DNA from 3 places in the Streptomyces sp. NPDC008317 genome. Region 1 is predicted to be linked to each of the others. Evidence: riboswitches for the same ligand, from Rfam matches in the RefSeq annotation. Region 1 holds a riboswitch; each other region holds the start of a gene.
The links. Region 1 has a riboswitch for S-adenosylmethionine ahead of ACFY9V_RS24510 (putative leader peptide). Riboswitches for the same ligand answer to the same signal wherever they lie in the genome.
Positions count from the first base shown of each region.

Region 2: linked by a shared signal. The riboswitch ahead of thrC (threonine synthase) and the one ahead of ACFY9V_RS24510 (putative leader peptide) in region 1 are both predicted to bind S-adenosylmethionine.
Region 3: linked by a shared signal. The riboswitch ahead of ACFY9V_RS06570 (aminotransferase class V-fold PLP-dependent enzyme) and the one ahead of ACFY9V_RS24510 (putative leader peptide) in region 1 are both predicted to bind S-adenosylmethionine.

Region 1 is NZ_JBIBFQ010000007.1:424,375-427,639, reverse strand. Features, by position in the region: gene ACFY9V_RS24515 (LLM class flavin-dependent oxidoreductase) at 1-1,113, opposite strand, end outside; gene ACFY9V_RS24510 (putative leader peptide) at 1,281-1,412, opposite strand; SAM riboswitch class IV at 1,447-1,558, opposite strand; gene ACFY9V_RS24505 (GNAT family N-acetyltransferase) at 1,629-2,420, opposite strand; gene ACFY9V_RS24500 (FAD-dependent oxidoreductase) at 2,465-3,265, opposite strand, start outside.
Region 2 is NZ_JBIBFQ010000006.1:429,880-433,144, reverse strand. Features, by position in the region: gene ACFY9V_RS22105 (trehalose-6-phosphate synthase) at 1-536, opposite strand, end outside; gene ACFY9V_RS22100 (glucosyl-3-phosphoglycerate synthase) at 654-1,622, opposite strand; SAM riboswitch class I at 1,828-1,957, shown strand; gene thrC (threonine synthase) at 1,975-3,265, shown strand, end outside; gene ACFY9V_RS22090 (MoaD/ThiS family protein) at 3,264-3,265, shown strand, end outside.
Region 3 is NZ_JBIBFQ010000002.1:335,925-339,189, forward strand. Features, by position in the region: gene ACFY9V_RS06565 (NAD(P)-binding domain-containing protein) at 1-121, shown strand, start outside; gene ACFY9V_RS06570 (aminotransferase class V-fold PLP-dependent enzyme) at 118-1,488, opposite strand; SAM riboswitch class IV at 1,653-1,769, opposite strand; gene trpD (anthranilate phosphoribosyltransferase) at 1,881-2,945, opposite strand; gene ACFY9V_RS06580 (cytochrome bc complex cytochrome b subunit) at 3,122-3,265, opposite strand, start outside.

The DNA.
Region 1 (3,265 bases):
GCGCCGGAAGGCGCCGCGCGCCTGCAACTCGGGCACCAGGCCGCGGGTGATCGCGGGCAGGTCGTGGCCGAGCGCCGCCGGCCGCAGCCGGTAACCGGTCAGCCCGGCGTCCTGCCACTCCAGCAGCAGGTCGGCCAGTTCGGCGGGCGTCCCGGCGAAGACGGTCGCGTCGCTGGTGTACGGCTGGTCGAGCAGCGCGTCCAGCCGGTCCCTGCGGGCCTCGGCCGCCGCGCGGTCGGTGTCGAGGAAGACCACCAGATCGCCGAAGACATGGACCGGTTCGGCCTCCCGGCCCGCGGCCCGCTGCTCGGCGCGGATCTCCGCGACGATCGCCGCCGCCTGCCCCGCGTCGTGCGGGGTCACATAGCCGATGTCCGCGGCGCGCCCCACCAGCCGGTACGGCACGGTGGCGTGCGCGAGCGCGGTCACCGGCGGCTGGCCCTGCGGCGGGCGCGGTGTGATCGAGGGGCCCTTGACGCCGAAGTGGCGGCCCTGGAAGTCGATGTAGTGGAGCTTGTCGCGGTCCACGAAGCGGCCGGTGGCCACGTCCCGGATCTCCGCGTCGTCCTCCCAGCTATCCCACAGCCGCCGCAGCACCTCGACGTAGTCCGCGGCCTCGTCGAAGAGGTCGGTGACCAGGTCCTGGACGTGCGGCTGGTCGTACTCCTCGATGCGGAACGGCGGGAATTCGCGGCGGCCGAAGTGCGCGGCCTCGTGCTGTCGGGCGGAGATCTGGATGCGCAGCCCGGCCCGGCCGCCGCTCACGTAGTCCAGGGTGGCGATCGCCTTGGACAGGTGGAACGGCTCGGTGTGCGTGGCGATCAGGGTCGGCACCAGACCGATGTGGCTGGTCAGCGGGGCGACCCTGGACGCGATGAGCACGGCGTCCAGCCGGCCGCGCACCTGGTCGGTGCGCTCGTCGGGGTCGCCGTACCCGGTCGACTGGAGCCCGAGGGAGTCCTCGATGGTGACGAAGTCCAGCAGGCCGCGCTCGGCCTCGGTCACGGCGTCCGCCCAGTAGGCGGCGTCGAACAGTTCGCCGGGTCGCGCGTCCGGCTCCCGCCACGCGGCCGGGTGCCAGCCCGCGCCGTCCAGGGCGACCGCGAGGTGCAGCGGCGGACGGGCGGCGGACGCCGACGGAACGGACGAAGGTGATGAAGCGGGCTCGGGGGAGGCGGAGGAGGACAGGGATGACGGGTGTGCGGACACGGCGAAGTGCCTTCCTGATCGACCGGAGGAGGACACGGCCGCCCCATGGCGGTCGCGTCGGCGGGGTCAGATCAGGCGCAACAGAGCGCGCCGGCGACGCGCTGGAGATCGATGTGCTGGCGCCCGTACAGATGCACGACGGGTCCGCGCGGGACGAGGGTGCGCACGTCGGCGCGGTCGAAGTCCGCTCGCACTGTCGTCACCCCCGTCCGGGCGGTACGGCCGGGGGCCGTACCGGAGTCGCGCTTGCGGGTCCGGTCGGGACCCGCCTGGTTGTCACCTGGAGCACCCCGCCGCGAGGGAGGGTTGCCGGTCAGCCAGCCAGGGCTTGTCGCTGACACTCATCACCTGAATTCGACGCTATCTCGCGGATACCGTCCCGCGCAATGGCGTCCGTCACCGGTGTCCGTCACCGGCGTTCATTCGCCCGCGCCGCCGGTGCCTTCCGCGTCGCCGTCGCCGCCCGGCACCCGTACGCCCCGGAAGTGCGTAGTGCGGCGCAGCGCGAAGCCGATCGACTCGTAGAGCCGGATGGCGTTGACGTTGCTGCCCGCCGCGTGCAGGAACGGGCGGTCGCCCCGGCCGCGGATCCCGGCCGCCGTGTGCCGCACCAGCCGGGACGCCAGGCCCTGGCCGCGGAACGCGTCGTCGGTGCACACGGCGCTGATCTCGGTCCAGCCGTCGAGCCGCAGCCGCTCACCGGCCATGGCCACGAGCTTTCCGTCGCGGCGGATGCCGTAGTAGGCGCCCAGTTCGATGGTGCGCTGCCTGAACGGACCCGGCTTGGTCCGCTCGACCAGGTCCAGCATCTCCGGTACGTCCGCAGGGCCGAGCGGGCGCGCCTCCGGATCGGCCTCGTCCAGCAGCGCGTCGGTCCCGACGAGCTGCACGCCCTCGGCTCCCCACTCGCTGCGCCACCCGTCGGGCGTGGCCGGGACGCCGGCCAGCGCGAAGGTCGCGCCGGGACCCATGAGGGCGGCGAGGTCCGCCCACGCGGCCGGATCGGCGGGGTCGGCGAGCGCCACGAAGGGCGAGACGTCCTCCGGGTAGCGCGCGGCGGAGCCGACGACTTGCGCGAGATGGCGGTGCGCCCCGGTCAGCGCGGCCCAGGCGGGGTTGTCCAGAGGGTGCGGCGACGCGGGAAAGACCTGGTCGCCGGTCGGTCCGGGGTTCTGGGGCTGCTGCTGCGGGTGCTGAAGGCTGGTCGACATGGTCGCCGTGACTCTCCGTTCTGCTGTCGTACGGCGCGTCGCCGTCACTGCGCTGTCGCCGGGCGGTACGGACGGCCGATCGCGAACCGTCCTGACCCCGGACGGCCGTCCACGAGGTCGGCGGCGATTTCGCCGACCACTGATGCGAACTTGAATCCGTGCCCGGAAAATCCCGCGAGGACGGTGAAAGGTCCCACACGGTCGATCACGAAGTCATGATCGGGGGTCGTGGTGTACAAGCAGGTCACCGGGGTGGGCCGGGTGTGATCGACACCGGGCAGCCACCGGGCGGCGTACTCCTGGAGCCTGCCGAGGACCACGGGATCGGGCGTGCGGTCCCGGTCGTCCGGGTCCACGACCGGGCCGATCCCGTGGAATCCGGCCTTCACCCCGTCGGCGCTGCCGAGGCCGTACACGCCCGCGGCCTCGTCGATACCGGCCCCGCCGTGGTGGATGAAGGCGGGCCAGTCCGGCGCGTCGGGGGCGGGGAAGTGCACCGGCTGCTCCTGGGTGACGCGCAGCGGCGGCGGGCCCTCGGTGACCTGGCCGAGCGTGCGGGCCGCCCAGCCGCCGACGGCCACGACCACGGCGTCCGCGGCGATCACCTCGTCCCGCGCGGTGACCACCTCGGCGCCCGAGCCGCGCCGCCGCAGCGCGCTGACCTTGACGCCGTGCCGTACGGTCGCGCCCTTGGCCCGCGCGGCCTGCTGGAAGGCGGCCACCGCGTCGTCGGCGTGCAGCCGCCCGGCCTCGGGGTGGAACAGCGCGGTGGTGTCCGCGACGAGCCCCGGCCAGCGCTCGGCGGCGGCCCGCGCGGTCAGCTCCTGGCTGGGCCGCCCAGCCCC
Region 2 (3,265 bases), on a different contig from region 1:
TCCGGCGGCGCCCACGGGGTGTGCGTGAAGTGGCCGATCCGCAGGTCGGGGCGGCGGGCCCGGAGCAGCGCCGGGACCAGCGACAGGTGGTAGTCCTGCACCAGGACGTGCGCGCCGTCCGCCGCCTCCTCCGCCAGCGCCTCGGCGAACGCCTCGTTGTACGCCTGGTACGCCGCCCACTGGCCGCGGAAGTCCTCGTCGAAGAGCGGCTCGAACGGCGTCTGGTAGAGCAGGTGGTGGACGAACCACAGCACCGAGTTGGCGATGTCGTTGTACGCGGCCTCGAAGACGCTCTCCTCGACGGCGATCATCCGGGCGCCCGGCTCGCCGACCCCGCGCCGTACCGCCTCACGGTCGCCCTCGCCCAGGGCCGCGCACACCCACACCGCGTCCGCCTCGGGTCCGATCGCGCTCAGGCCCGACACCAGGCCGCCGCCGCCGCGTCTGCTGCTCAGCTCCCCGTCGTCCCCCAGCGCATACGAAACCGGCCCCCGATTCGAAGCGACCAGAATCCGTGCCGCACGCGTTTCGACCATGCCGCCAGCCTAGCCGCGTGGGCTCCGCCCCAAACGTCGTGGACCCTCCTGCTCCGTAGGAGACCGCGCCGGTCAGCCCCGCGGCCCCGGCGGCGCGGGCGCCTGGCGGGGGAGCCGTCAGGCGGCGCGGCGGGCGAGGTATTCGGGGAGGTGGGCCATGGGCGGGCGTTCGTCGACGTCGACGGGGTGGGTGAGCGGGGTGAACCCCCCGGAGGGGTCCCGGTGGAACTGGGTGAGGCGGGGGCGGACCAGGGGCGCCCGGGACAGCCGCAGGCTCGCCGTGCGATAGATGGCGGCCGACATCCGCCCGAGCGCCTGCCCGTCCTGATGCCGGTGGTGCCGGACGCCCACGTCCACCTGCCCGAGCGCGTCGAGCCCCGCCAGGGACAGGGCGTCGATGAGCATGCCCAGCTCCACGCCGTACCCGACGGGGAACGGCAGCCGCTCCAGCAGCGAGCGCCGCGCCGCGTACTCCCCGCCCAGCGGCTGGACGAAGCCCGCCAGCCGCGGCCAGTGCAGATTGAGCAGCGGCCGGGCGACCAGCTCGGTGACCCGCCCGCCGCCCGCCGGCACCACCGCGCCGCCGGTCTCCAGCGGCCGGTCGTACATCGCCTTGACCAGCTCCACGTCCGGCTCGGTGAGCAGCGGCCCGACGATCCCCGACACGAAGCGCGAGTCGAACGAGCGCAGGTCCGCGTCCACGAAACAGACGATCTCGCCGCGGGTGACCAGCAGCGACCGCCACAGCACCTCACCCTTGCCGGGCAGCGCGGGCAGCCGCGGCAGGATCGCGTCGCGCTGCACCACCCGCGCCCCGGCCCGCGCCGCGACCTGCGCCGTACGGTCGCGGGAGCCGGAGTCGACCACGACCAGCTCGTCGACCAGCGGCACCTCGTCGGTCATCAGGTCGCGGCGGATCGTCGCCACGATCTCGCCGACCGTCGCCTCCTCGTCGAGCGCGGGCAGCACCACGCTGACCGTGCCCTGCGGCCCCGCGGCCCGCTTCGCGGCGAGCAGCAGGTCGAGCGGCCGGTCGGCGGCGGACCAGGACCGCCGCTCCAGCCACCGCTCCACCTCATCGAGCACGATCCCGTCCCCTTTTCGTACGGTGGGAGCCCTCAGAAACCAGCCGGACGGCCGCCCCAGCGGCCATCTCGCCGTTCGGACGACTATCTCAACTGTCACGCTTGTCGGTTACAGTCTTGAACAACGCGTATGACCGCCGCATGCCGGGGGTCGTAGCGCGGGACAAACGCGTCGCCGCCGCACAGAAGGCGGGCAGGCGCCATACCGCTCATCCAGAGGGGCAGAGGGAACGGCCCGTTGAAGCCCCGGCAACCCTCCCGCCGACCGCGAGGTCACACGGTGGGGAAGGTGCCAATTCCGTCTTGTGGCGACGTACGTCACAAGGAAGATGAGGAGAAAGGGCCTCGCCATCATGGCTGTGCAGACCGTCGCCAGCACCCACGACAGCACCAGCACTCCCCCCTTCGGACCCGCCTCCGCGCTGTCCTGCCGGGAGTGCGGCACCCGCTTCCCGCTGAGCCCGATCTTCGCCTGCGAGGAGTGTTTCGGGCCCCTCGAAGTCGCGTACGACCTGCCGCTCGGCGACCCCGAGTCGCTGCGCAAGCGGATCGAGGCGGGACCCACCAGCATCTGGCGGTACGCGCCGCTGCTGCCGGTCCCCGCCGACGTCACCGACAAGCCCAACCTCCACCCGGGCTGGACCAAGCTCGTCAAGGCCGACAACCTCGCCCGTGAACTGGGCATCACCGGCGGCCTGCACATCAAGGACGACTCCGGCAATCCGACGCACTCCTTCAAGGACCGCGTCGTCGCCATCGCCCTGGAGGCCGCTCGCACCTTCGGCCTCACCACGCTCTCCTGCTCCTCCACCGGCAACCTCGCGGGCGCCGTCGGCGCCGCCGCCGCGCGCGCCGGTTTCCGCTCCTGCGTGTTCATCCCGCACGACCTGGAGGCGGGCAAGGTCGTCATGGCCGCGGTCTACGGCGGCGAACTGGTCGGCATCGAGGGCTCGTACGACGACGTGAACCGCTTCTGCTCCGAGCTGATCGGCGACCCGATCGGCGAGGGCTGGGGCTTCGTCAACGTCAATCTGCGGCCCTACTACGGCGAGGGCTCCAAGACCCTGGCGTACGAGATCTGCGAACAGCTCGGCTGGCGCATCCCCGACAACCTGGTGATCCCGATCGCGTCCGGCTCCCAGCTCACCAAGATCGACAAGGGCCTGCGCGAGCTGATCGCGCTCGGCCTGGTCGAGGACAAGCCGTACAAGATCTACGGCGCCCAGGCCGAGGGCTGCTCGCCGGTCTCGGCGGCGTTCAAGGCGGGGCACGACGTGGTGCGGCCGGTGAAGCCGGACACCATCGCCAAGTCGCTGGCGATCGGCAATCCGGCGGACGGCCCGTACGTGCTGGACATCGCCCGGCGGACCGGTGGCGCGGTCGACGACGTGAACGACGAGCAGGTCGTGGACGCGATCAAGCTGCTCGCGCGCACCGAGGGGATCTTCGCGGAGACCGCGGGCGGGGTGACCGTGGGGGTGCTGAAGAAGCTGATCGAGACCGGGCAGCTCGACCCGGCCGCCGAGACCGTCGTCCTCAACACCGGCGACGGACTGAAGACTTTGGACGCGGTGGCACCGACCACCGGCCCGACCGCCACCATCCGCCCGACCCTTGACGCGTTCCGAGAGGCTGGCCTCGCAT
Region 3 (3,265 bases), on a different contig from region 1:
CTGCCTCGCCCTGTTCACCGAGACCGCCGCCACCGACCCGGCCGCGGACATGATCGCCGTCCTGAAGGCCATCGAGTCCCGCACCGAAGGCGCCGTTCGTGTTCGGCCGGACAGGCGCTAGCGCCTGTCCGGCACGCAGCGGCCGTCCTCCGTGCGGTAGTTCCACTGGGCGCCGTCGCGCACGAGGGTGCGGACGGCGTGGACGAAGCGGTCGACGTGCTCCTCGGGGGTGCCCGCGCCGAAGCTCACGCGGATGGCGTTGAGGACGCGCTCGCCGGGCGCGGCCTCGGGAGCGCCGCACTCGCCCGGGTCGTCGCCCTCGGCGCCGAGGAGCGTACGCACCAGCGGGTGGGCGCAGAAGAGACCGTCGCGGACACCGATCCCGTACTCGGCGGAGAGCGCGGCGGCGAAGTGCGAGCTGTTCCAGCCCTGGACGACGAAGGAGAGCACGCCGACCCGGGGCGCGTCCTCGCCGAACAGGGAGAGCACCCGCACCTCGGGCACGGAGGCGAGCCCTTCCCGCAGCCGGGCGAGCAACCGCTGCTCACGGGTGACGAGTTGGTCGAACCCGGCCTCGGTCAGCGCCTTGCAGGCCGCGGCGATGGCGTAGACGCCGATGACGTTCGGCGACCCGGCCTCGTGCCGCGCCGCGGTGGTGTGCCACTCGACGTCGACTCCGCCGTCCGCGCGCCGCGCGACCTTGCGGCTGGCGCCGCCGCCCGCGAGGTACGGCTCGGCCTCGCGCAGCCAGTCGGCGCGGCCCGCGAGGACACCGGAGCCGAAGGGCGCGTACAGCTTGTGGCCGGAGAAGGCGACCCAGTCGACGTCGAGCGCGGCGATGTCCACCGGGTGGTGCGGGGCCAGTTGGGCGGCGTCCAGGACGATACGGGCGCCGTGCCGGTGCGCGGCGGCGGCCAGCTCCCGTACCGGCCACAGCTCACCGGTGACGTTGGAGGCGCCGGTGACGCAGACCAGCTTGGGCCCCTTGGGGGCGCCGTGCAGGGCCACGTCGAGCGCGGCGACGGCCTGCTCGGGCGTCCGCGGCGCGCCCAGGACGGTGACCCGCGCGTCGTCCCGCGTCTGCCACGGCAGCAGCGAGGCGTGGTGCTCGGTCTCGAAGACGAAGACGTGGGTGCCCGCCGGGATGACGGCGGCGAGCAGATTGAGCGAGTCGGTCGTCGAACGGGTGAAGATCACCTGGTCCTCGGCCCGACAGCCGAGGAATTCCGCGACCGTGACCCGGCTCTGCTCGAACAGGTCGGTGGAGAGCTGCGAGAGGTAGCCGGCGCCGCGGTGCACGCTGCCGTAGTAGGGGGCGTAGGCGGCCACGTCGTCCCACACCCGCTGGAGCGCGGGGGCGCTGGCGGCGTAGTCGAGCGCGGCGTACGTCACTTCGCCGCCCGTCACGAGCGGCACGAGGACGTCCCGGCCCAGAACGGGCAGCGGGGTACAAATCTCACGGTCGGTGGCAGCGATGGACACAGTCATGGCGATCTCCCGGATTACGGCAGGCGAAATCACCGCACATCTGAAGCCGAAAAGGAATGGCTCGCGGTACAGAAGCGCGGGATGGAAACGTCGAACGAAAGGCGGAACGGCGGAACCGGGCCGACAGGCCCTATCGCATTCGCTTGCTCATGAAAGAACTCCCCAAGTCCGGCTTGCCATGAGCCTCGCTGCTCACGGCCTGGTCATCACCCGGGGCACCCCGCCTCGGACGGAGGGTTGCCGGACAGCGAGCCGGGGCCTTGACGCTGTCACTCGTGACCTGGACAGCATTCTGCCACAAGGCGCCGAACGCACAAGACGCCGTCCAGAAATTGGACAGCGTCGTGTGCTCGGTCCCCGGGGGACCTATCCGAATTCCGCCACAGTGGCGATTACGCGTTGCTCGCCGCCGCCCACCGCTCCAGCGTCGCCGCCGCCGCGCCCGAGTCGATCGACTCGGCCGCCGTCACCAGACCGGCCGCGATCTGCTCCTCCAACGGCCCGCTGCCGGGCCGCAGGGCCACCAGCGCCGCCGCCGAGTTGAGCAGCACGGCGTCCCGTACGGGCCCGGTCTCGCCCGCGAGCAGCCGCCGGGCGACGTCCGCGTTGTGGGCCGCGTCGGCGCCGCGCAGCGCCTCCACGGGCACCAGGGGCAGGCCGACGTCCCGCGGGTCGAAGGCGGTCTGCTCCACCTTGCCGTCGCGCACCACCCACACCTGGGAGGTGGCGGTGGTGGTCAGCTCGTCCAGGCCGTCGTCACCGCGGAACACCAGTGCGGACGAGCCGCGTTCGGCCAGCACGCCGGCCATGATCGGCGCCATCCGCGGGTCCGCGACCCCGGTGGCCTGCGCCCGTACCCGGGCCGGATTGGTCAGCGGGCCGAGGAAGTTGAAGACGGTCGCCACCCCCAACTGGCTCCGGGCGGTGCCCGCGTGGCGCAGCGCGGGGTGGAATTTGATCGCGAAGCAGAAGGTGATGCCCGCCTCCTCCGCGACCTCCACGACCCGCTGCGGCGTCAGTTGCAGATTGACGCCGAGCTCTCCCAGGACGTCGGAGGCGCCGCTGGCCGAGGACGCGGCGCGGTTGCCGTGCTTGACGACCTTCGCCCCGGCGCCCGCGACCACGATCGCCGACATGGTGGAGATGTTGACGGTCTTCGCCCGGTCGCCGCCGGTGCCGACGATGTCCACGGTCGCGCCGGGCACCTCGATGGTGTTCGCGTGCGCGTACATCGACCGCACCATGCCGGAGACCTCTTCGACGGTCTCCCCCTTCGCCCGCAGCGCGACGACGAACCCGGCGATCTGCACGTCGCTCGCCTCGCCGCGCATGATCGCGTCCATCGCCCACGCGGTGTCGTCCCCACCCAGATTCCGCCCTGCCAGCAGCGTGGTCAGCACGTCCGGCCAGGACCGCGTCGCCGGACTCTCGCCGCCTGCCGGGGTCACAACGCTCATGGTCCACGCTCCTGGTGGTGGGATGGGGAACTGCGCGCTCAGCCTATCCGCGCCGCGGGGCCCGACGGCTCCCTGCCCGCACTGCGGACGGCGGACGCCGAAGGGCCGGGCCCGGGACTCCCCTGAGGGGGATTCCCGGGCCCGGCCCGTGGGTGGCTCAGCTCAGCGGCGGCGGCTCAGTGGTGGCCGTGTCCGCTGGTGATCTCCTCGTACTCCTCGGCCGTGGGCTTCGGAATCTGGCTGTGCTCGCCGTAGAAGCCGCGGGAGAGCTTGGCCCGCGCCTTCTCGATCGGGTTGAGCTTGCGCTCCACGCCGTTCTC